3 regions of the Dyella humicola genome follow, and region 1 is predicted to be linked to each of the others. Evidence: predicted binding sites of a transcription regulator. Region 1 holds the regulator's gene; each other region holds the start of a gene.
The links. Region 1 encodes HrcA, which represses chaperone genes, less so after heat shock. Its sites were predicted from a motif close to TTNGCACTCNNNNNNNNNGAGTGCNAA; they were not measured.
Positions count from the first base shown of each region.

Region 2: groES (co-chaperone GroES) is a predicted target of HrcA. The motif match lies at 6,339-6,365, and genes of this name have one in related genera.
Region 3: rpoH (RNA polymerase sigma factor RpoH) is a predicted target of HrcA. The motif match lies at 5,269-5,295, and genes of this name have one in related genera.

Region 1 covers NZ_JAPDPC010000001.1:1,829,847-1,837,784, reverse strand. Annotated here, with positions in the region: gene dnaK (molecular chaperone DnaK) at 1-931, opposite strand, end outside; gene grpE (nucleotide exchange factor GrpE) at 1,090-1,608, opposite strand; gene hrcA (heat-inducible transcriptional repressor HrcA) at 1,696-2,760, opposite strand; gene recN (DNA repair protein RecN) at 2,881-4,551, shown strand; gene OUZ30_RS08170 (response regulator transcription factor) at 4,589-5,224, opposite strand; gene OUZ30_RS08165 (MASE1 domain-containing sensor histidine kinase) at 5,307-6,902, shown strand; gene fur (ferric iron uptake transcriptional regulator) at 7,244-7,660, opposite strand; gene OUZ30_RS08155 (outer membrane protein assembly factor BamE) at 7,737-7,938, shown strand, end outside.
Region 2 covers NZ_JAPDPC010000003.1:359,379-367,316, reverse strand. Annotated here, with positions in the region: gene OUZ30_RS18215 (TonB-dependent siderophore receptor) at 1-1,221, opposite strand, end outside; gene OUZ30_RS18210 (FecR family protein) at 1,413-2,405, opposite strand; gene OUZ30_RS18205 (RNA polymerase sigma factor) at 2,402-2,959, opposite strand; gene OUZ30_RS18200 (VirK/YbjX family protein) at 2,947-4,050, opposite strand; gene groL (chaperonin GroEL) at 4,230-5,876, opposite strand; gene groES (co-chaperone GroES) at 5,973-6,266, opposite strand; gene OUZ30_RS18185 (class II aldolase/adducin family protein) at 6,537-7,187, shown strand; gene cutA (divalent-cation tolerance protein CutA) at 7,187-7,507, shown strand; gene OUZ30_RS18175 (S41 family peptidase) at 7,579-7,938, opposite strand, start outside.
Region 3 covers NZ_JAPDPC010000002.1:126,910-134,847, reverse strand. Annotated here, with positions in the region: gene OUZ30_RS15310 (efflux RND transporter permease subunit) at 1-1,111, opposite strand, end outside; gene OUZ30_RS15305 (sensor histidine kinase) at 2,150-3,580, opposite strand; gene OUZ30_RS15300 (response regulator transcription factor) at 3,577-4,275, opposite strand; gene rpoH (RNA polymerase sigma factor RpoH) at 4,383-5,240, opposite strand; gene ung (uracil-DNA glycosylase) at 5,423-6,124, opposite strand; gene OUZ30_RS15285 (response regulator) at 6,121-6,963, opposite strand; gene ftsX (permease-like cell division protein FtsX) at 7,112-7,938, opposite strand, start outside.

The DNA.
Region 1 (7,938 bases):
CCACCAGCGCCTCGAGCTTGGCGCGGGTGAGCTTGATGTTGAGGTGCTTGGGACCGGAGGCATCGGCCGTGATGTACGGCAGGTTCACTTCGGTCTGATGGCTGGTCGATAGCTCGATCTTCGCGCGCTCGGCGGCATCCTTCAGACGCTGCAGGGCTAGCGGATCCTTACGCAGGTCCATGCCCTGGTCCTTCTTGAACTCCTCGACCAGGTAGTCGATGACGCGCATGTCGAAATCTTCGCCACCCAGGAAGGTGTCGCCGTTGGTGGCCAGCACTTCGAACTGCTTCTCGCCGTCGACTTCGGCGATCTCGATGATCGACACGTCGAAGGTGCCGCCGCCAAGGTCGTACACCGCGATCTTGCGATCGCCGCCCTTCTTGTCCAGGCCATAGGCCAGCGCGGCCGCGGTCGGCTCGTTGATGATGCGCTTGACGTCCAGGCCCGCGATGCGGCCGGCGTCCTTGGTGGCCTGGCGCTGGCTGTCGTTGAAGTAGGCCGGCACCGTGATCACGGCTTCCGTGACCGGCTCGCCGAGATAGTCTTCGGCGGTCTTCTTCATCTTCATCAGCACCTTGGCCGAGATCTCCTGCGGAGCCATCTTCTTGCCATCGGCGGTCTGCACCCAGGCGTCGCCGTTCTCGTGGGCCACGATGCCGTAGGGAACGATGTGCAGGTCTTTCTGCACTTCAGCGTCGGTGAACTTGCGGCCGATCAGGCGCTTCACCGCGTAGAAGGTGTTCTTGGGGTTGGTCACGCTCTGGCGCTTGGCCGGCGCGCCCACCAGGACTTCGTTGTCCTTGGTGAAGGCCACGATGGACGGGGTGGTGCGATCGCCCTCCGAGTTCTCGATGACCTTCGCCGTGGTGCCATCCATCACGGCGACGCACGAGTTGGTCGTGCCCAGATCGATACCGATGATTTTGCCCATGTTTGTCTACTCCCGAATGCTTTTTAGCGACCCCTCGGCCGCAACTGGTTTCCAGATGGGGCCCGACGCCTGGCATCTCAATGCCGGCAAGACCTCCGATGCTACTGCCTAGGCCCGAAGGGGACGCGGTTCAGGCGTCCTCGACCTCCGGCAAGGCGTCAATCCTTCGCGACCGCTACCAACGCCGGGCGCAACAGTCGATCGTTCAACACATAGCCCTTCTGCAGCACGTTGACCACGGTGTTGGGAGCAGCACCCGGGGCATCAACGATGCTGACGGCGTGGTGCTTTTCCGGATCCAGCGGCTGGCCCAGCGGATCGACCTGGACCAAACCATTGTTCTCGGCAATCTTCAGCAGCGACTTGAGCGTGAGCGAGATACCCTCACGCACCGTGGTGACATCACCGCCCTCCACTTCCAGTCCACGCTCGAGACCGTCGTATACCGGCAGCAGCTCGTTCAACAGCTTTTCGTTGGCAAAGCGGCGGGCTTGCTCTACATCACGCTGCAGGCGGCGGCGCTGGTTCTCGATCTCGGCCTTTTCGCGCAGCACGGTGTCACGCAGCTCGCTGTTGCCAGCCTCGAGCTCGGCGACGCGCGCCTTGAGTGCGTCCAGTTCGGCCTGGGGCGACTCGCCCTGTGCCTCGTTCGGTGCCTGTGGATCGTTGCTCTGCATGAATAACTCCAAGCCTTATCCGTGGCCGGCGCCCCAGGGCACCAACCGTCAACAAATTCTGCGGGTAAATCCCGCCTCCCGGGCGCGTTATAGGGTCGTGGCGGCGCGATTCAAGGCGTCGCTGAGCAAACTGGCCGTTGCCTGTACCACCGGGATCACCCGCTCGTAGGCCATCCGGGTGGGGCCAATGACGCCTACCGCCCCCAACACGCGCCCCTGCGCGCCGTAGCTGGCCGTCACCACGCTGCAGCCATCCAACGCGGCGAAACCCGATTCCTCGCCGATGAAAAGGCGCACGCCGGGCGCTTTGGAGCAGACCTCCATCAACTGGAGCAGCTCGTTCTTCTTCTGGAATGCCTCAAACAATTCGCGCAGGCGCTCCAGGTTGGCCAGCTCGGAATAACCCATGAGGTTGGTTTGCCCGCTGACCAGGACGTCGTCGCTCTCCTCGGTCTGCGGCGCAAACGAAGCGGCTGCCAACTCCACGGCACTGGACAGCAGCTGGTTGAGCTCCCCGCTCGTCTCGCGCAGTTCGCGCAGCAAATGGGCGCGGATATCGTCCAGGCGCAGACCGGCGTACTGGCTGTTGAGGTAGTTGGCGGCCTGCTCCAGTTCGCGACCGTCGAGGGGCTTGGCCAGCTGAACGATGCGGTTCTGCACCTGGTTGTCCGAAAACACCAGGATCACCAGCACGCGACTGTCCGGCAGCGGCACGAAGTCGATATGACGCAGCGGAAAATCAACCTGCCGCGGCACTGTGACCACACCCGCAAAGTGAGTCATCGCCGATAGGAGGGATGACACGTTGCCGAGCAGATCGCGCGTGGTGGTGGGCCCCGGGGGCAACTCGCGGCGCAGGCGGGCCATCTCGTCCTGCGGCAACGGGTGCAACTCGATGAGGCTGTCCACGAACAGGCGCAGGCCGCGTGGCGTGGGTACGCGCCCCGCCGACGTATGCGGCGAGGCGACCAGGCCCGCCTCTTCCAGGTCGGCCATGATGTTGCGGATGGTGGCCGGACTGACGTCCAATCCGGATGAGCGCGACAGGGTGCGCGAGCCCACCGGCTCGCCGTCGGCCAGATATTGGGCGATCAATGTGCGCAGCAGGCGTCGCGCGCGGGCATCGAGTTCGTGGCCGAAGGAAAGAGGCATGCTGTAGCAATCCGTGAGATAGACAAGAAATAAGGTCTGCCGCGCCCGCGCGCAAGCCCGGACACGGTCAACCGGCCCAACCAACCGCTACAATCCACCGACTTCACCATACCCTCGCCCATGCTTACTTCGCTCTACGTCCGCCATTTTGCCGTCGTTGAAGAAGCCGAGATCGCCTTCGGCCCGGGCCTTACCGTCGTCAGCGGCGAGACGGGTGCCGGTAAATCCCTGCTGGTCGATGCCCTGATGTTGCTGGCCGGCGCCCGTGCCGACAGCGGGATGGTGCGCGCCGGCAGCGATCGGGCCGAACTCACCGCCGAGTTCAGCCTGGACGACCTGCCCGAAGCCCGTGCCTGGCTAAAGCGCGAAGAGCTGGACGAGGATGACACCTGCCAGCTCCGACGGGTCATCCGTGCCGAAGGCAGCTCGCGCGCCTGGATCAACGGCCGCCCCGCCAACGCCAGCCAGCTGGGCGATCTGGCCACCCTGCTGGTCGAGATCCATGGACAGCACGAACATCAGGCCCTGCTGTCGCGCGCCCATCAGCTGGAACTGCTCGACGCCTATGCGGGCAACGAAACGCTGGTCGGGCAGATTCGCGAACTGGCCCAGCAGTGGCGTGAACTGGGCGCCCGCATCCGCAAGCTCAGCGGTGGCGATGATCGCGAACAGCGCATCGAGCTGCTGGGCCACGAGCTGGGCGAGCTGGACAAATGGGCCCTCCCCGCTGCCGAACTGACCGAGCTGGAAGCCAGCCACAAGCGACTGGCCAATGCTGGCCGCCTCGCCGAAGGTGCCAGTGGCGTGGTCGAGCTGCTGGATGGCGACAGCGATTTCGCCCTGCGTCGCGCGCTGAGCCGGGCCCATATGGAGCTGGGCAAGCTGGCGGCCCTGGACGACAAGCTGGCGCCCGTGTTGGAGCTGCTCGACAACGCCTCGATCCAGCTCACCGAAGCCGCCGACGGCCTGGGCCGCTACGCACAGGATGTCGATCTGGACCCCGCCCGCTATGCCGACGTCGATACTCACCTGACCCGTTTGCACGAGCTATCCCGGCGCCACCGTGTGTCCGCGGTCGAACTGCACGACAAGGCATCGGCGTTACGTGCCGAGCTCACCGAACTAGAAGGTGCAGGCGATGCGCTCGAACAGCTCGCTCTGAAGCGAGAGCAGCTGCAAAAGAACTACGACGCTAGCGCGTCCAAGCTCAGCGCATCGCGCCGCGATGCCGCCACGCGCCTGGGTAGCGAGGTGAGCGTGCTGATGGCCGAGCTCGGCATGAGCGGTGGCCGTCTCGTGGTCGAGCTGGAAGCATCGACCGAGCATGAGCCCGATGCCCAGGGCCGCGAACGCTGCGAACTCCTGGTCAGCGCAAACCCCGGTCAGCCGCCGCGCCCACTGCGCAAGGTCGCGTCGGGCGGCGAACTGGCCCGCATCAGCCTGGCCATCGAAGTGGCGACGCTGGGCAAGGACACGGTTGGCACCATGGTCTTCGACGAGGTTGATACCGGCATCGGCGGCGCCGTAGCCGAAGTCGTCGGCCAGAAACTGCGCGCCCTGGGCGGGCAACGCCAGGTGCTGTGCGTCACCCACTTGCCGCAGGTTGCCGCGCAGGGCCATGCACATCTGCGCGTCAGCAAGGCCAGCGACGGCGAGTCCACCCGCACGCAAATCGAGAAGCTGGATGCCGGCGGACGCCGCGACGAGCTGGCGCGCATGCTGGGCGGCGTCGAGATCACCCGTGAAACACGCGCCCACGCCAAGCAGATGCTGGATCGCGCGCAGGCCTGAGTTCTGGCCCCCTCTCCCCTTGGGGGAGAGGGGGAAATCAGGCGCGTCGCGGAAGCATGCCGCGCTCAGTCGCCATGCGGTAGAGATCCAGCTCCGAACCAGCTCCCAGTTTGCCCATCAGGCTGGCGCGGTGGATGTAGACCGTCTTCTGGCCAATGCCCAGTTCGCCGGCCACCTGCTTGGGCGCTCGACCGGCGGCCAGCAGCAGGAACACCTCGCGTTCGCGCGCGGTCAGGCGGTGAATCGGATCCAGCCCCTCGCTCGGTCGCTCAGCGCGACGGCGGCGCAGATCGGAGCTGAGGAAGCATTCGCCCTGCATCACGGCGCGCAGGCCGGCCACCAATTCCTCCGGCGCCACACCCTTGGTCACGTAGCCACTGGCGCCGCGGCGCAGCGCCTCTGATACGTAAGGTTCACCGTCATGCATGCTCAGCACCACGATGCGCGTGTCCACCGCGACGCTACGCAAATGCTCGATCAGCGGCAGCCCACTGCCGTCGGGCAGTGAGAGATCGAGCGCCACGAGGTCTGGTCGTCGCAAACCAACCGCTTCCACCGCATCATCGGCGCAGCGGCACTCCGCCACCACCTCGAGATCCGGTTCCAGTTCGATCAGCCGCTTGAACCCCTCGCGGACGATGGCGTGGTCATCGACCAAAACAATGCTGTACATGGCGACATGTATAGCAGTCCCGATGATGGCCGCCTATACCCCTGCGCATATCAGCTGGCGGGCGCCATGTAACATCCCGCGCATGCCATCGAAATCATCGTCACTCCCCGGTTCCACCCTCATGCTCGGGCTCGGCTATTTCCTGCTCTGGCTACTGCTGTGGCCGACCGAACAGCCCTACTGGATGCTGCCTTACGGTCTTCGCTTCGGCGCGCTGTTGTTGTCGCCCATGCGCATGTGGCCTTGGCTGCTGGGTGCTGAGTTCGCGGCGACCGGGTTGATTGGCATTGCCCATGGCCTGCCCTTGGGCTGGCTGGGCTTCTTTTTGGGCGAGTTTCCCGAACCCATCGTGGTGACGATCTGCCTGTGGCTGATGCGACGGGCCAACCTCCATGCCAGCCTGCGTGACCCGGAGGACGTTGCCCGCCTGCTGCTCTCGGCAGCCTTCACCGTAGCCGCCACCACCGCCACCGACGCCATTCTGCTTGCCCTCGTGCACGCCAGCCCAACCTCGGACCTGTTGGTCCAGGCGATGGGCCAGGATCTGCTGGGCAACTACGTGGGCGTGCTGCTGGTCGTCCCGTTGCTGGTCATGCTGCTGCGGGCACGACTGCGCAAGCGCGCCTTGGGCAGCCTGTTGATGGACGGCCTGCTGGTGCTGCTGCCATCGCTGGCGATCCTGATGGTGTTGTCCTCGCATGGCGCGCCGCAGCCCCAGTTCGCTCGGGTGCTGTCGCTGGCGCCGGTGCTGTTCTTCGCCTTCCGGCACGGCTGGCGCGGCGCCAGCCTGGCCATGCTGATTTCCAGCCTCGGCATGACCGTGGTCGATCACATATCGGGCCACGGAGCCCCTGGCGCCGCCGGCGAGCTGTTCCTGGCCGTGGCCGGCACCGGTGCCTTGATGCTTGGCTCGGCCACCGACGCGCTGCGGCGCAGCAGTGAGCGTGTCGCCGAGCAGAACGTCTATCTCGCGGCGGTCAATCGACGCCTGGACCATCTCGCACGCCAGCTACGCGACGCCGCACGCGGCAACTTGCAGGCCGAGGAAAACCAACGCCGCCACATGGCCGCCGAGCTGCATGACGAACTGGGGCAGAACCTCACTGCCATCCAGACCCACGTAAAGCTGGCGCAATCACGCCTGGCGCAGGCCGGTATGGACGATATCGGCATCTCGATCAACGCCATCCTCGGTCATATGCGACGCGCGCTGCACCGGTTGCTGGACGACCTGCGCCCCGCCGTACTGGATGAGTTCGGCCTGCTGCGTGCGTTGGATGAGGGGCCGATCCGCGATCTGCTCAACGCCGCGGGTGTCGCCTACCACACCGAGTTGCACGGGGATCCGCGCCTGCTCGACGACGACACCCGCACGGTGATCTATCGCCTCGTGCAGGAGAGCGCCACCAACGCCGTCAAGCACGCCCAGGCGGACATGTTCCAGCTGCGCCTTCGTATCGGCGAGCGACAAGGTGTCGCGATGGCCCTGCTCGACATCAGGGATAACGGCATTGGCCTGCCAGCGCGCATGCCGCGTGGTGGCAGGGGCATGCAGGGCATGCGTGATCGGGTGACCTCATTGGGCGGTCTGTTCCGCGTGCGCCCCGAATCGCAGGGGGTCCACCTGCGCATTTTGTTGCGCAGCAGCACAAGTATTGCTGATTTGTCGCGGGCTTAGAGCACAGGCATAGGAAATTTTCTGATACCCGCTTCGTGAAGGGTTCGTTAGTCTCGGTTCATCGATGTGGGGGAGCCACCATCGCAAGATGGTGAGCCATGTCAACCGTGGGGACGGTGGGCATGAAGGACGGCAGGATGCCGTTCGCCGGAGTCGGTGGCATATCCAGGTTGAGCGAGCAACTCGCCTTCATATGGAGCCATCCGGTAACGGATCAGCCGTTGGGTGGACAGGAGTCCTCCCGCGGCTTTTTTTATGGGCGAACGCCGACGCGCTTCGCCAAAGAAAAAGGCCGGCAACGCGCCCGCTGCCGCCCCTCTATTCGATGCCTTGATGGGGCCTTACTTGGTCCGGTGCTTCGGACGCACGTAGAGCACCAGGCTGTGATCCTCGATAACGTAACCGTGGCGTGCCGCAATTTCGTGCTGTAGCCGCTCGATCTCCTCGCTCACGAACTCAATCACTTTTCCGCTGTCCACATCGATCATGTGGTCATGGTGTTTGCCGCGATCCAGTTCGTAGACGGCCTGACCACCCTCGAAGTTGTGCTTGACGACGATGCCGGCTGCCTCGAACTGGGTCAGCACGCGGTACACCGTCGCCAGGCCGATGTCTTCCTGGTGGGACAGCAGGCGCTTGTAGATGTCTTCGGCCGTGAGGTGGTGAGCCTCCTCGTCTTCGAAGATCTGCAGGATGCGCATGCGCGGGTGCGTCACCTTGAGGCCGGCTTTGCGTAGTTCTTTGGTTTCCTGTTCCATAGCAAACTCCACGCACACGGCGCCACGGGGCCGTTAGTGTATCATCCGACACCTTTACGATCCGGACGCAACACGCATGCAAAAGCTGATTCGCACGCTGGGTTTTGCCATGCTGGCCCTTTCTTTGGCCAGCTGCCGTCTTATCTATACCCCAGACGTGTACCAGGGCAACCTGCTCGACAAAAAAACCGTGGATCAGCTGCAGCCCGGCATGACCAAGCGTCAGGTGCAGGTGTTGATGGGTTCCCCGTCGGTGAACTCGCCGTTTAGCCAGAACC
Region 2 (7,938 bases), on a different contig from region 1:
GTACTGGCCACGGCTGCGCCACGCCCAGGTGTCGCCCAGTTGCTGGTCGAGCAGGTAATAGAGCCGGTCCGATTGGTAGCTGGCGTAGTCACTCGGGCTGCCCGTCAGCAGGCCGAAGGGCGAGGCCGACGATAGGCTGCCGTTCAACAGCACCACGTGATCGGGAATCGGCAGGCGATGGTCGATGCGCTGCACGCCGACGACCAGCTGGGTGGTGTGGCCGCGCCAGCCGATCGACGGCGCGATATACGCATTGCGCCGATGACCATAACCCTGCGGCGAGCGATCGGCATACTCGCCGGACAACACGAGCCGATACGTCAGTCCCGGGGTGCTGCCGAGCGGGCCTGCCAGATCCAGTCCGGCCTGCGCCTCGCCCTGCTCGCCCAGCGAATAGCTGATCTGATGCACGGGTTCGCTTTGCGGCTGTTTGGTCGTGATGTTGACCAAGCCGCCGAAACTGCCGCCCGTGGTATCGCCCAGGATCGACTGCGGCCCCTTCAGCACTTCCACCCGCTGCACACCGATCAACGGTGGATAGTCGCCTGATCCGGCGATGCTGTTGGGCATGCCGTCGGTCAGCCCGTTGCCGGTATAGAAGCCGCGAATCTGGAACAGCGGCAAACCATCCGAGCCGTCGATGTACTGCACGCCGGCGATGTTGCGCACGGCATCGGCCACGGTAAGGACCTGCTGCGAATCGATCAGGTCGCGGGTGACCACGCTGATCGATTGCGGTACGTCGATGAGGTACGCATCGCTGCGTGTCGCCATGCTGCTGAGCTCGGCCACGAAACCCACATCGCGATCGACCATCGCATCGGTGCGTACGGGCGCAAGCTCCTTTACCTGGGCACGATCAGCGAGTTGTGCTGACGATGCGACGGCAGGTGGCCTCACCACCACCGTGCCGGCATCGGTGAACTCATAGTTCAGGCCGGTGCCCTGCAACAGCCGCGGCAATGCGGCTTCGACTGAAAAGCTGCCGCTCAATCCAGGCGAACGAATACCGGCGATGGTGCCGCCAGCGGTGAGCACCTGCACATTGGCCTGCTTGCCGAACGCGATCAGCGCGGCGGCCAGCGATTGCGCGGGAATGGCAAAATCCACGCGCGCGTCGGCGGGCGTCGCACGCGCTACCGCCAACACGGCACGGGGCGCGAGCATCGTCATCGCCATGGCGACGCTGCTGTAGAAAAGCAGCTGCGCACGCACCGTCATGGTCTCCGCTTCTCCCTAAGCGAAAACACGCAGTGTGACATGCGTCCGGGATTTTTTGGCAGCGTATCGACGCTATGAACGATTACTGTCGTTGACCTTGCGATGCAAAAGGTCAACGTCGTCAATGCATCTCACGAAGCCGGCCATCGTCGCGCAGATGCAATCGATAGCAGCGTGCTCACGCTGTCGCCCTAGCGGCGGCTGGTGGATCCGACGTCAGACAGAATCGTCTGCCCAGCCGCGTCGCGCACCTTCACAGGTAGCACCTGCGGCAGCGCATGCAGCCAATCGTCAATGGCATCCGTCTTCACCGTTCCGGTGAAGGTCAGCGAGTCAAGATGCGCATCCTCGATACGCACGGGCCGCATACGGTAGCGGTTGATGTTGGCGACCACGACAGCCAGCGATTCGTTGTCGAATTCCAATCGATCGCTTTGCCAGGCCGTGGCGCGTGCCAGGTCGGTGCTCGACACACTCAAGGCGGCGCGGCCCGGATCGTACGACACCCTTTGCCCTGCCACGGCCTCCAGGCCGTCGCCCGTGCGATCGGCGCGATTGAAGATGCGTACGCGCCCTTCGGTCACCGAAATCGTCACTTGATCACCGGTGCGCCGCACATCGAACGCCGTGCCGACGTCGTGAATCGCCAGCTTGCCGGCATTCACCACAAACGGCCGCTCAGCGTTGTGCACGACCTGGAAGAACGCCTCGCCTTGCGCCAGCTCCACCTGGCGATGATCCCGGTTGAACTGCGCGGTGAGCCTGGTCGCGCCACCCAGGGTCACGGTCGTGCCATCGACCAGGGTGATATCGCGCCTGGCGGCTACCTCGCTGCTGTAGACCCGTGGCGCCAATTCAGTGCCGCGAAGGCTCCACGCGATATAGCCGCACATCAGCGCCACGCCCACCACCGCCGCTGCAGCCGCCATCGGCAACCAGCGTCGGCGTACAACCTCGACCGGCGAGAATTCGGCGACCAGTTGCGCACGCGTGACCTCGCCGAGCGCACTGAGTCGCTCGGCCAGTTCCGTGATCCGTTCGAAGGCGCGCAGATGGCTGGCATCGGCCGAGGTCCACACCAACCACTGTTCGATGGTCTGCTCGGCGGCAGCGGGATCGCGCAGACGCACCCACCAATCCGCGGCGGCGTGCATGGTCTGCTCGTTGAAAGTATCGGCCATCATGGCATCTCCAGTTCGTCCACCTGCGCCCGGCAATGCGCCAGGGCGTTGGCAACGTGATAGCGCACCATGCGCTCGCTGATTTTCATGGCTCGCGCGATAACGCCAATGTCGCTTCCGTCGATGACGTGCATGACGAACGCGCGGCTGGTCTTGGCAGGCAGCTCGCGCAACGCCTTATGCAGGCCGTGCAACTGCTCGGTGGCCGAGGCGTGGCGTTCGGGAATCGGCGCGAGATGCACATCCTCGCTCGGTGGCTCGATCGCATGGTCGTTACGTACCTTGCGCATGCGCAGGCGATCTACCGCCAGGTTCGATGCCGTTCGGAACAAGTAAGCGCGCAGCGAATCCACCTGTTCGGGGTGTTCGAGCGTGAACATGCGGATATACGCCTCCTGCGCGACTTCCTGCGCATCGGCGAGCGAATTGAGGCGGCATTGCAGGAACGCGACCAGGGCACGGTTGTGATCACGAAACAGCGCCGAAATCTGCGCTGCATGGGCAGGCACCGCAGCACTTTCGCCACGGATTGCTTCCGTTTTGACTAGCTTGTCCACGCGGCTTCCCGAAGTACGCCTGGAACGGACGATTTGGATTCTAACGTGACGGTGGCAGCGGGCGCGTCGCCCATGGCATCAGCCAACATCTGCTCGGCCTGGCGGCGCAGTTCAGCGCGGCGACGGTAAAGGGCTCGGTGTTTGCTGGGCACCTCGGACTCGATCCGGTGAGGCAAAGTCGAAGGCATCAGGAACCAACCCCCACGCGCCTGCACCCCACCCTGCTCCTGCCAAAACGCATCGTAGTCGGCGTGAAACTGGCGGCGGCCGCGCAATGGATGGCCGGCATTGCCAACCGCCATGATGCGGCGGACGCCGCATCGCGAGGCAAACGCATAGGCCAGTGTCAGCACGAGTTGCTTGGGACGCATGCCATGCATATGGCGGGTCAGCTCACGCACCCGTTCACGGGCGTGCTCGCCATCTGGACCCTGGAGGCAACCGATCGCAAGGGTCGGCTCGTCGTCTATGATGGTGATGACCAGACGATAGAACGGGCGGCCATCCATCTCGCTGAGCTCGATGCACAACTCGCCCTCGCAACCCATGAAGACGGGCGGCCGCAGATGCAGCGCCAGCTGGCTGCCGTCCTTCAACGTCAATTGGCCCAGCGTGGCTCGCCCGCGCACATAGATATCGTCAAACAAGGCCGTCGGCAACCGATGCAACATGTGGCGGTAATGGCATTGCAGACTGCGCAGGCGGGCCGCACGATGCCAATGTCGGTTGATGAAGCGATGCAGATGGCGCTCCAGCAAGCGCGGATCACATTTCACGCAGGCCCGCATGAGTGGATGCGCTTGGGCGAAGGCCAGGAAGCGCTGATGCTCGCGCGGCAGTGACGAGGCACGCACCAGGTACTTCGCAGCCATCATGGTGCGCTGGAACGCGTTGCCCACCCAGTCGCTGCGATCACGCAGCGAACCCAGCCACAACGCGAGATTGACGAGGCCATCCCTGGCTTCCGGCTCCTTCAACGGCACCGTCACTCGCGGGCGCGACGCACCCGCGACCACCCGCAGCTCTCGCTCCAGCGCTTGCTGCGCCGCCAAGGCACAACCGCTGGCCGCGAAAACCAGGTCCGCATCCAAGATGTCATTCCCTGACAGAAGATTCCGTTGGTCCATGGCGCGCGATCCGCGTAGTGGCTGTGACCTCTCTACGACGTGCGGGGCGCCGAAAACGGAAATGGATGGACAAAAAAATTCGCCATAAAAGAAAACCCCGCACAAGGCGGGGTTTTCTCAACGTGCAGGCTTGAGGGCCGGACTTAGAAGTCCATGCCGCCCATGCCGCCCATGCCACCGCCCGGCGCGCCGTGCGAATGACCTTCGTCCTTCTTCGGCACTTCGGTCACGGCCGCTTCGGTCGTGATGATGGAACCTGCCACCGAGGCCGCGAACTGCAGGGCCGAACGCGTGACCTTGGTCGGGTCCAGGATGCCGAAGGCGATCATGTCGCCGAACTCGCCGGTGGCCGCGTTGTAACCGAAGTTACCGTTGCCTTCCTTCACCTTGTTGAGGATGACGGACGGCTCGTCGCCAGCGTTGGCCACGATGGCGCGCAGCGGGGCTTCCAGCGCACGACGGGTGATGGCAATGCCCAGGTCCTGATCGGCGTTGTGGCCCTTGAGGCCTTCGAGGGCCTTCAGCGAACGGATCAGCGCCACGCCGCCGCCCGGAACCACGCCTTCTTCCACGGCAGCGCGGGTAGCGTGCAGGGCGTCTTCGACGCGAGCCTTCTTTTCCTTCATCTCGACTTCGGTCGCGGCGCCCACCTTGATGACGGCCACGCCGCCAGCCAGTTTGGCCACACGCTCCTGGAGCTTCTCGCGGTCGTAGTCCGACGAGGTCTCTTCGATCTGCGCCTTGATCTGGCCGATGCGCGACTGGATGCGCTCAGCTTCGCCGGCGCCGTCGATGATCGTGGTGTTTTCCTTGGTGATCACGACGCGCTTGGCACGGCCCAGATCCGTGATCGTGGCCTTCTCGAGAGCCAGGCCCACTTCCTCGGAGATCACCACGCCATTGGTGAGGATGGCGATGTCTTCCAGGATGGCCTTGCGACGGTCGCCGAAGCCCGGCGCCTTCACGGCGGCAACCTTGACGATGCCACGGATGGTGTTGACGACGAGGGTCGCCAGGGCTTCGCCCTCGACTTCCTCGGCCACGATCAGCAGCGGCTTGCCAGCCTTGGCGACCGCTTCCAGCACCGGCAGCAGCTCACGGACGTTGGAGACCTTCTTGTCGTGGATGAGGATGAACGGGTCGTCCAGCTCAACCTGCTGCGACTGCTGGTTGTTGATGAAGTACGGCGACAGGTAGCCGCGGTCGAACTGCATGCCTTCGACGACGTCGAGCTCGTTCTCGAGACCCGAGCCTTCCTCAACCGTGATCACGCCTTCCTTGCCGACCTTCTTCATCGCGGTAGCGATGATGTCGCCGATGTTGGTGTCGGAGTTGGCCGAGATGGTGCCGACCTGGGCAATCGCCTTGTCGTCAGCGGTCGGGTTGGAGAGCTTCTTCAGCTCGCCCACGGCGGCGGACACGGCCTGGTCGATACCGCGCTTGAGGTCCATCGGGTTCATGCCGGCGGCCACAGCCTTGAGGCCTTCCTGGATGAACGCCTGGGCCAGCACGGTTGCCGTGGTGGTGCCGTCGCCGGCCACGTCGGAGGTCTTGGAAGCGGCTTCCTTGACGATCTGGGCGCCGATGTTCTCGTACTTGTCGGCCAGTTCGATTTCCTTGGCCACGGACACGCCGTCCTTGGTCACGGTCGGGGCGCCGTAGCTCTTCTCGATCACCACGTTGCGGCCCTTCGGGCCCAGGGTGACCTTGACCGCATTGGCCAGGGTATTGACACCCTTGAGCATGCGTGCGCGTACGTCTTCGCCGAAGCGGACTTCTTTAGCTGCCATAAGATTTTTGCCTCAAAATTTTTGAATAGGAATGGGAACGCTGGCGACGGGACTGCTACAAAGCGCGGCTATCGCGCTAACACCCCGTCGAACAGATCAGCCTTCGATAACCGCAACGATGTCGTCTTCCTTCAGGAAGACCAGCTCTTCGCCGTCGATCTTGATTTCCTGGCCGGCGTACTTGCCGAACAGCACCACGTCGCCTTCCTTCAGCGACATCGGGCGCACGTTGCCGTCGTCCAGGATGCGGCCGGTACCGGCAGCGATGACCTTGCCGCGGGTCGGCTTTTCGGTGGCGCTGTCAGGAATGACGATGCCGCCAGCGGAGACGCGCTCTTCTTCGAGACGCTTGACGATGACGCGATCGTGCAGCGGACGCAGTTTGCTCATGGGTGGGCTCCAGCTTGGTTGGATGGGTTGAACAGAATTTGGACCCCGGAGCGACGCCTGTGCTGGCGCTTGTTAGCACTCCCCGGAGGTGAGTGCTAATTCTAACGACGCAAAGCCCCCATGCAAGAGGCGCCGGTCCGGTGGCTGCATCTCCCAATGGGGGGGCCGGGCAGGCCTTTCAAGGGCTGACCTGCCTGCGGGGGCCATCGACAAGGCATCCGGGAGCGACGACGATGGTGGTCTCAAGCACCCTCCAGGCCATCGACCGCTGTGAGCGACGAGCTGACGCTACGCAAGGACATCGTCGCCCAAGGGGCGAAACTGGCCGCATCCGGCCTGAGCCAGGGCACCTCGGGCAACCTCAGCATCCGCTGTGGAACCGGCTTCCTGATTACCCCGAGCGGCACCCCCTACGAGGAGATCACTCCGGCCGGGGTCGTCCAGGTCGACATGGCGGGCCACTGGGACCCGCCGCTACGGCCATCGAGCGAATGGCGCTTCCACCGCGACATCTATGCCGCGCGCCCCGACGTCCAGGCCGTAGTTCACGTGCACCCGCCCTACAGCACCGCGCTGGCCATGTGTCGTATGGATATTCCGGCGGCCCACTACATGATCGCGGTGGGTGGCGGGGACTCGATCCGCTGCGCGGACTACCACACCTACGGCACCCAAGCTCTCTCCGACGCGGTAGTTCAGGCACTGGAAGGCCGCCTGGCCTGCCTGATGGCCAACCACGGCATGATTGCCACTGGCGGCACCCTGGCACAGGCGATGTGGCGGGCCATCGAGGTCGAAACCCTGGCCAGGCAATACGCCCTGGCGCTGCAGCTCGGCAAGCCGGTGATGCTGACGGACAACGAGGTCACCCAGGTCCTCGAAAAATTCGCCAACTACGGCCTGATGGCGGCGAAGCCCTGATGTCCGACCCCGTCCTGCTCTGCTACTGCACCTGCCCCGACGCCGCCAGCGCGCAAACCCTGGCCGATGCCCTGGTGGGCGAAAGCCTGGCCGCCTGCGTGAGCGGCCTGCCCGCCATCAGCTCCACCTATCGCTGGCACGGCAAGGTGATCACCGACAGCGAGGTATTGCTGCTGATCAAGACCACCGAAAGCCGCTTTGCCGCCCTCAAGGAGCGGGTGTTGGCCCTGCATCCGTATGAAGTGCCGGAACTGATCGCCGTGCCGGTAACGCAAGGTCACGCCGCTTATCTGGATTGGGTACGCACGAGCGTGAGCTGACCAGAACGTCCTGCGCCATCGCCGGTCGGCTCAGTGAAGGTCGCTGGTGCGGTCGCGCCGCACGTGCAAGGTCATCCTCCCTGCCGGCTCCCTCGTGCGATCGCTGCAGCCTGCTGCAGAACTTCATCGGCCGGTGTCTGGATGACCGGCATGCGGATGGGCAGGTCCGGCGTCACGCCCTTGGCGCTGAGATCGCCGTTGGGCCGAACTATTCTTGCCTTGGGATAGCCAACGGACAGCCCGGTATAGGGCAGCTTGAACTGCTCCATGGCACCGTAGGTAGTCGCCATATCGGAGGTGGCTTCGCCCAGCACGACGCCAAACTGGTAGTCCTGCACGAGCGCGGCGACGGACACGGCGTTCGAATAGGAATGCCCGTCGACCAGCACGAACACCTTTCCGGCGAAGCGCCGGCCTTCACGAGGATAGGC
Region 3 (7,938 bases), on a different contig from region 1:
CGGCCAGCGGAATGGACGTGGCGATGATCAAGGTTGAGCGCCAGCTGCCCAGGAACAGCAGGATCATCAAGCTGGTCAGTGCGGCCGCGATCACGCCTTCACGGATCACGCCATTGATCGAAGCGCGCACGAACAACGACTGGTCACCGATGGGCGTCACCGTCAGATTGTCCGGCAACGCGTCCTTCATGCTCGCCACCTTGGCGCGCTCGCCCGCGACGATCGCCAGCGTCGAGGTCGCACCGTTCTTCAGCACCGACAGCAAGGTGGAACGCACGCCGTCGACATGCACGATATTCGTCTGCGGCGGATTGCCGTCGCGCACGTGCGCGACATCGCGGATATAGATGGTGGTGCCATTGGCGATCTTGATCGGCAGGTCTTCCAGCTCCTGCACGCGGTCGGCCGCGTTGTTGAGATCCATCACGTATTCGTACTTGCCGATCTTCTGCGTGCCGATCGGGTTGATCTGCTGCTGCGCCGCCAGCGCATTGGCCACGTCCTGCGTCGACAGGCCGCGCGCCTGCAGCGCGGCGGGATCCACATCCAGCTGCACCTGGCGCGTCTTGCCGCCGAACGGGTACGGAATCGCTGCGCCAGGCACGGTCACCAGCTGCGGGCGCAGCAGGTTGAGGCCGAGATCGCCCAACTGCTGTTCGCTAAGCCCCTTGCCCGACAAGCCGAGCTGAAGGATCGGCACGGTCGAGGCGTTGTAATTGACGATCAGCGGGGGCGTCGCACCCGTCGGCAACTGTTTCAGCAGCGTCTGTGCAATCGCGGTGACCTGGGCGTTGGCCACGGCCACGTTCACGCCTGGCTGAAAGAAGATCTTGGTGATGCCGATGCCGTTGATCGATTCCGCTTCAATGTGCTCGATATCGTTGACCGTGGTGGTCAGCACGCGCTCGAACGGCGTATTGATGCGCCCCGCCATCTGGTCGGGCGTCATGCCGGTGAACTGCCATGCCACGGCGATCACCGGAATATTGATATTCGGAAAAATATCGGTCGGTGTGCGGCCTGCCGCCATGACTCCTGAAATCAGGATAAGCAGCGCGAAAACAACAAAGGTATAGGGTCGCGTAAGCGCGATCCGGACGATGCCAAGCATACGGGGGGACTTCCGTGCGCGAAATGATGCGATGCGGCAAATTTTCGCACGCGGATGATCTAAACGGTGGCCCGCGCGGATGAAGATAATTTCATGTTGCCCGAGGGCTTCGCTTTTTTTCTGGGCGACGTCGTCGCCAGGTTGCGCGTGACGCCCCTCTTCTCCCCTCCGGGGAGAAGGTTGGGATGAGGGGCAGGTGCTTGCGATATCGCGACAACCGAGCCTCTCCGCCAGCTTGCCGCTTACGCAGCGGGCGTTTCGACCGTCTGCCGACGGCCGAGTCACTTTTCTTTGCTGGCCCAAAGAAAAGTAACCCAAAGAAATGGCCTGACAGGCTCTTAGCATGATGAGGGATACAAGCCATGGGGGCTGCGGCAAGCCGGAGACGTGGCGTGCTACCTCGTGGATTACGGCTATACCGCGGGGCGCCGTGGCGCTGAGGGGGCGCAGCGCGCCGCGACATACAATCCTGGCAGCCTGAGGCAACCGGCTCGGTGACGCGCTGCCGAGGGACAGCGGCTACACCGCGGGGCGGCGTTGTACTGAGGACTTAAAGCCCTCCAGCATTCACGCGCTGCCGACACCAGGACAGACTAGGCAGGTGTGCGCCCGCGCTTTAAGCCCTCTCCGCTCCGACGCCCCGCGGTGTAGCCGCGTGCCACGAGGTAGCACGTAACCGATCCGGCTTGCGGATGCCTCCGGTGCTCGTATGCCACGCCGTGCTGCCATTCCCTCAGCGCCACGGCGCCTCGCGGTGTAGCCGCACGCTGTGAGGTAACACGCCACGCATCCGGCTTGTGGATGCCTGCAAGGCTTGTAGCGATCGGATTGCTGCGAGCCTGTCAGGCCGTTTTCTTTGGGTTACTTTTCTTTTGGGCCAGCAAAAGAAAAGTGACTCGAGCGCCGGCAGGCGATCGAAACGCCCGCTGCGTAAGCGGCACCCTGGCCTTAGCGCTCAGTTGTCGCGAAGTCGCAGGCACCCGCCCCTCATCCCAGCCTTTTCCCCGAGGGGCGAAGTAGTAAGAGCAAGTCGCGCGCTCACACCGTCAAAGGAGTCACTTCCGGCACGGCGCGGGTCAGGCAGGTGCCGGGCTTCTCGCCTGGTGCCACTGGATAGCAATACAGCGTGAGACGCGCGCCCGTGGTCGCCTGGCCGATATCCAGCGCATAACCATGCAGGCGCACGATGGCGCTGACGATGCTCAGGCCGAGTCCCGAGCCTGCCGTCGTGCGGCTGTTGTCGCCGCGATAGAAGCGGCGTGTCACCGCATCGCGCTCATCGGCAGGAATGCCCGGACCACTGTCGATGATGTCCACCCGCGGACCACGCTTGTCCATGCTCGCGCGCAAACTGACCTTTCCACCGGGCGGCGTGAATTTGATCGCGTTGCCGACGAGGTTCGCCAAGGCCTCAAACAGCAAATGGGCATCCGCGCGAATCGGCGCCAACGGCTGCACATCCAGTTCAAACGGCTGGCCGCGGTCTTCCGCCACCGGGGCATAGAACTCGTGCACCTGACGCAGCACCTGGCCGATATCCACCTCGTCGAAGCAGGCGGCGCGGTTGCGATCCTCCAGTTCGGAGACGCGCAATAGCGCGCGGAAGCGCGTCAGCACCGCATCGATGTCCACCATGCTCGCTTCCAGCAAGGCTTCCTCTGGCCGACCTTCCAATTGCTGTTGCGTGCGGTAGAGGCGAGCGCGCAAGCGCGTGAGCGGCGTGCGCAGGTCATGCGCGATGTTGTCGCACACTCCCTTCACTTCGCTCATCAGGCGTTCGATCTCACCCAGCATGGTGTTGACGATGGCGGCCAGTTGATCCAGTTCGTCACCACGTCGACTCACGGGCAAGCGCTTGGAAAGGTCGCCCTGACGGATGGGATCCGTCGCTTCCTGCAGCGCGCGAATGCGCTTCCTGGGACCCCGCCGCAACAGGAATCCGCCAAGCAGGCCGGGAATGATGGTCAGCGAGATGCCCCACAACAGCGCACGGCGGATGATCGCGCCGAGGCCGTCGATGGTGCTGGTGTCCTTGGAGATCACCAGGATATCGCCGTTGGGAAGCTTGTTGGCCAGGCCGCGCGCGCGTACGCGCTCGGCATCGCGGTCCGGGCGCGGCAAGCCATGCTCCAGCATGTGCACCTGGCCGTCCTGGACCAGCGAGGTCGGCAGGCGGTCGATATTGCCGGCCACCGGACGATGATCGCGATCGAACAGCCCCACCGACATGATCCCGTGCGGATCGATGGCGCTGGCGGCATCCACGGTCGCTGGCATGCGTGCGGGATCGGTCGAGGCGATGTAGTGCATGCGCTGCAGCAGCATCTGGTCGATCACCCCGTTGAGGTAACGGGTCGTCTCCCACTGGATGACGCCCACGAGGATGAACCCCCACACGGCGAACAAGGCGCCATAGATAAGGATCAAGCGCGAGGTGGCCGACTGCCAGCCATTCGGACGTGCGTTCATGATGTCACCGGCAAGGTGTCGTGTGCGGCCGTGAGCATGTAGCCGGTGCCGCGCACCGTGTGAATCAGCGCCAGTTGCCCGGCACTGTCGATCTTGCGCCGCAATCGGCCGATATGGACGTCGATGACGTTGGTGCCGGGATCGAAATGGAAACCCCATACCGTCTCGAAGATCATCGCCCGGGTCAGCACCTGATCCGAATTACGCATGAGAAATTCGAGCAGCCGATATTCCGTCGGCAACAAGGTGAGCGGCTGGCCGTTGCGGTAAGCAAGGTGACTCACCAGGTCAAGCTCGAGATCGGCCGCGCGCAGACGCTGGGCCGATTGCGGCTGGCGACGACGCAGCAACACTTCGGCGCGTGCCGCCATTTCGTCCGGCGCAAAAGGCTTGGTTAGGTAATCGTCCCCCCCCGCGCGAAGGCCACGCACGCGGTCGTCAACATCGCTCAACGCGCTGATCATAAGCACCGGCGTATCGATCTGCGCGCGTCGCATGGCGGCCACCACATCGATGCCATCCATGCCGGGCAGCATGCGGTCCAGGGTGATCAGATCGTAGTCACGCTGCGACGCGCGATCGAAGCCTTCGCGGCCGTTCGCGACCCATTCGGCCAGCATGCCGTGCACCGTGAGTTCGGCGACGATTTCTCGCGCCGTCGCCTCGTCATCTTCGATTACCAGAACTCTGGGCATGGCGTGGTGGACCGAACATCCGGTTAAGGGGCACGGAAGCGACCATGTCTCCGCAAAGCCAAACGGCCCCGTCAGGGGCCGTTGGCATCGTACGCCGATCGAAGCGATCAGGCGGCGAAGAGGCCGCGCATCTTCTTCATCGCATTGGCTTCGACCTGACGGATGCGCTCGGCCGACACGCCGTACTCATCGGCCAGATCCTGCAGGGTGGCCTTGTCTTCGTCCAGCCAGCGGCGCTGGATGATGTCGCGCGAGCGGGCATCCAGCTTCTGCAGCGCGGTGGACAGCGTGTCGAGCTGGTTATCGGCCTGGTCGGCGTCGGACACGTTCTCGTACGGGTCCGCACCTTCGTCGATCAGGAACGCTTCCGGCGCCGGCTTGGCGTCTTCGTCGGCATCCGCCGGGGCTTCGAAACCAATATCACGGCCCGACAGGCGCGATTCCATCTCGCGCACCGTCGCTTCCGGTACACCTAGATCCTTGGCCACGGTGCGCACTTCCTCGGCGTTCATCCAGCCCAGGCGCTTCTTGCTCTTGCGCAGGTTGAAGAACAGCTTGCGCTGCGCCTTGGTCGTGGCGACCTTGACGATGCGCCAGTTGCGCAGGATGAACTCGTGCATTTCGGCGCGAATCCAGTGCACGGCAAAGCTCACCAGACGCACGCCCTGGTCGGGGTCGAAGCGCTTCACGGCCTTCATCAGGCCGATATTGCCTTCCTGGATAAGATCCGACAGCTGCAGGCCATAACCGTTGTAGCCACGGGCCACATGGACCACGAAGCGCAGGTGCGACATCACCAGCTGGCGGGCCGACTCCAGATCATTCTCGCCGTTGAAGCGTCGCGACAGCGCCTGCTCCTCGTCCTGGGTCAGCACCGGAATCCGATGGACCGCCGAGATATAGGCATCCAGACTGCCGACGACACTCGGCACCGGCAGGTTGGCGGTCACCAAAGCTTGAGACATGTGTGGAACCTCCTGTGAGGGGATCAGCTTAGCACTCGGGTAGTACGAGTGCTAAAGGACCGGAAAGGTTCCAGTCCTTTTAATGAACTACATCGTACAGGAATACAGGTCATTCGTCCAGAGTGACGAATGGGGGAGGCCCACTGTGCCGTCCGGGCGGTTCAAAAGACGTGAACGGCCGCTCAGCCGAGCTGAGCGCGTGGCGGCAGGGACCAGTCGATAGGGGCCACCCCGTGGGCTTCCAGGTACTGGTTCGCCGACGAGAAGTGCCCGCAGCCGATAAAACCGCGGTGCGCCGATAAAGGAGATGGGTGCACCGACTTCAGAACGCAATGGCGGGCCGGGTCGATCAGCTGCCCCTTGCGCTGGGCGTAGGCGCCCCAGAGCATGAACACCAGCCCTTCCCGTTCCCGGTTCAGGGCCTCGATGGCCGCATCGGTGAAGCCTTCCCAGCCCTTGCCCTGGTGCGAGGCGGCCATGGCCTGCTCGACCGTCAGCACGCTATTGAGCAACAGCACGCCGCGATCGGCCCAGGGGGTGAGGCAGCCGTGGTCCGGCGCCCGGAAGCCCAGATCGCGCTGGATTTCCTTGAAGATGTTCTGCAGCGAGGGCGGTGACGGCACGCCAGGGCGCACCGAAAAGCACAGCCCATGCGCTTGACCCGGCCCGTGGTACGGATCCTGGCCCAGGATGACCACCCGCACGGCGTCGAACGGGGTGTGGTCGAAGGCCGCGAAGATCTCAGGCCCTGGCGGGTAGACCACCTTGCCGGCCTGTTTTTCGGCGCGCAGGAAGTCGCTGAGGGCCTGCATATCGGGCCGCACCAGATAGTCACCGATCCGCGCCTTCCAGGACGGGTCCAGCCTGACCTTGTCCTCGGTCATGCGGCTTCGTCGTGGTCGCGCAGGTGCCGCGACACGCGCAACTGGAACAACAGCTTGGTCATCAGCAGCTTTTCCTCGATCGGCTTCTCGACCAGGTCGTTCGCGCCAGCCCGGAGCAAGGCGGCCTGGTTCACCGGATTCTCGTCGCCGGTCATCACCAGCACCGGCAGGCGGCCCTTGCCGTAACCGTAGTCGCGACGGATCCGCTCGAGCAGGTCGCCGCCGGTGAGTTCGCCCTTGAGGCTGACGTCGGTGAGCACGATGTCGGCGCCCACCACACCCTGCGCCTTGGCGGCATCGAGCTTCGCCAGCGCGTCCTCGGCGCTGATCACGTGGTGCACGGTGAGCCCGTGCTTTTCCAGGATGCGGCGGGTCGCCAAGGCCACCACGCGGCTGTCCTCGACGTACAACACGTCGCCCTCGGCCTGGTCCTGCGGGCGCACATAGCCGCGAATAAACTCGGCCAGCGCCTGGAAACCCAGCGACTTGTCGAAATAGTCCGTGACATGATCGCCCAGGGTCCGGCGGTGCAGGCGGTCATCGACATCGCCCGAGACGACCACGATGGGCACATAGGCCTGGGCCGCCGATTCGCGCACGTGACGCGCCAGTTCCAGGCCATCCATGTCGGGAAGACGCAACGCGATGGTGATGAAGTCGAAGGCAGCGCCGTCGAGCAGCTCGTGTGCCTCCGCGCCCGTGCCGCAGCCGATCACCTCGGCTTCGGGCAATTCGGCCTTGAGCACGCGGGCAATCAACTGGCGCACCACCTTGGAGCCGTCGACGACCAGCACCCTGGGCGCCGCCCCCATTACGCGACTGCTGAAACTCGCACTCATCCCCTGTCATCCACGTCTTGGCCGGCATTCCCTGTCGGCGAAATCCCAGCGCACCCACCCTGCACCGTAAGTTCGATGGCCGGCAGCATGCACCGGCAACGCAACCCTCTCATTAGATCTCCAGCGTAGCCGTGAGCCCGCGCACGGTTCAGGCGGCCTTGCGCAGCTGCCATGCACTTACCAGGCGTGCGCCAAGCCAGCCAAGCACGGCGGCAGCCACTGGCACCGACGCCAGCAGCCATAATGGCAGCACGTCGATCTGCAGCTTGCCGGCATAGGCATGGCCCAGCCGCGCGACAGGATCAGCCAGCGAAAGCTCGACCAGCACCGCGAAAGCTGCCGCCAGCACGCCACTGAGCAGGCCATACCAGATGCCAGCGTAGAGATAAGGTCGGCGCACGAAGGCGCGGCTCGCTCCCACCAGCATCAGCACGCCGATCTCTTCGCTGCGACTGGCGATATCCACGCGTATGGTGTTGCCAACCACCAGCAACACCGCCAGCGCCAGCAAGACGGCAAGAATCAGCACCGCGCGCTGCCCGACCCCAAGCAAGGCTTCCAGGCGTTGGCGCCAGGTGCCACTGTCCTGCACTTGATCCACGCCCTGTATGCCCCGCATATCCGCGACCAGGCGCTCGACGCCATCGGCGCTGACGCTCTGCGCAGGCAGCACTTCGAGTACATACGGCAACGGGTTGTCTTCCAGCGTATGCAACGCGCCCGAGAAGCCCTGCATCTTGGCCAGATCGTCCATGCCCTGCTGCGGCGTCTTGACGGTGACAGCCGCCACGTCGGGGCGATCGCGCAGTTTCTTGGCTGCCAGTTGCGCCGCGGAACCGCCCTGGCTCGGCTGCAGAAACACGCTGACTGTCTGGTTCTGCCCCAAGGCCTCGCCCATCTTCTGCACGTTGCCCAGCAGCAGATAAAAGGTCAGTGGCAAAGCCAGCGCGATGGCCATCACCGCCACGGTAAGCA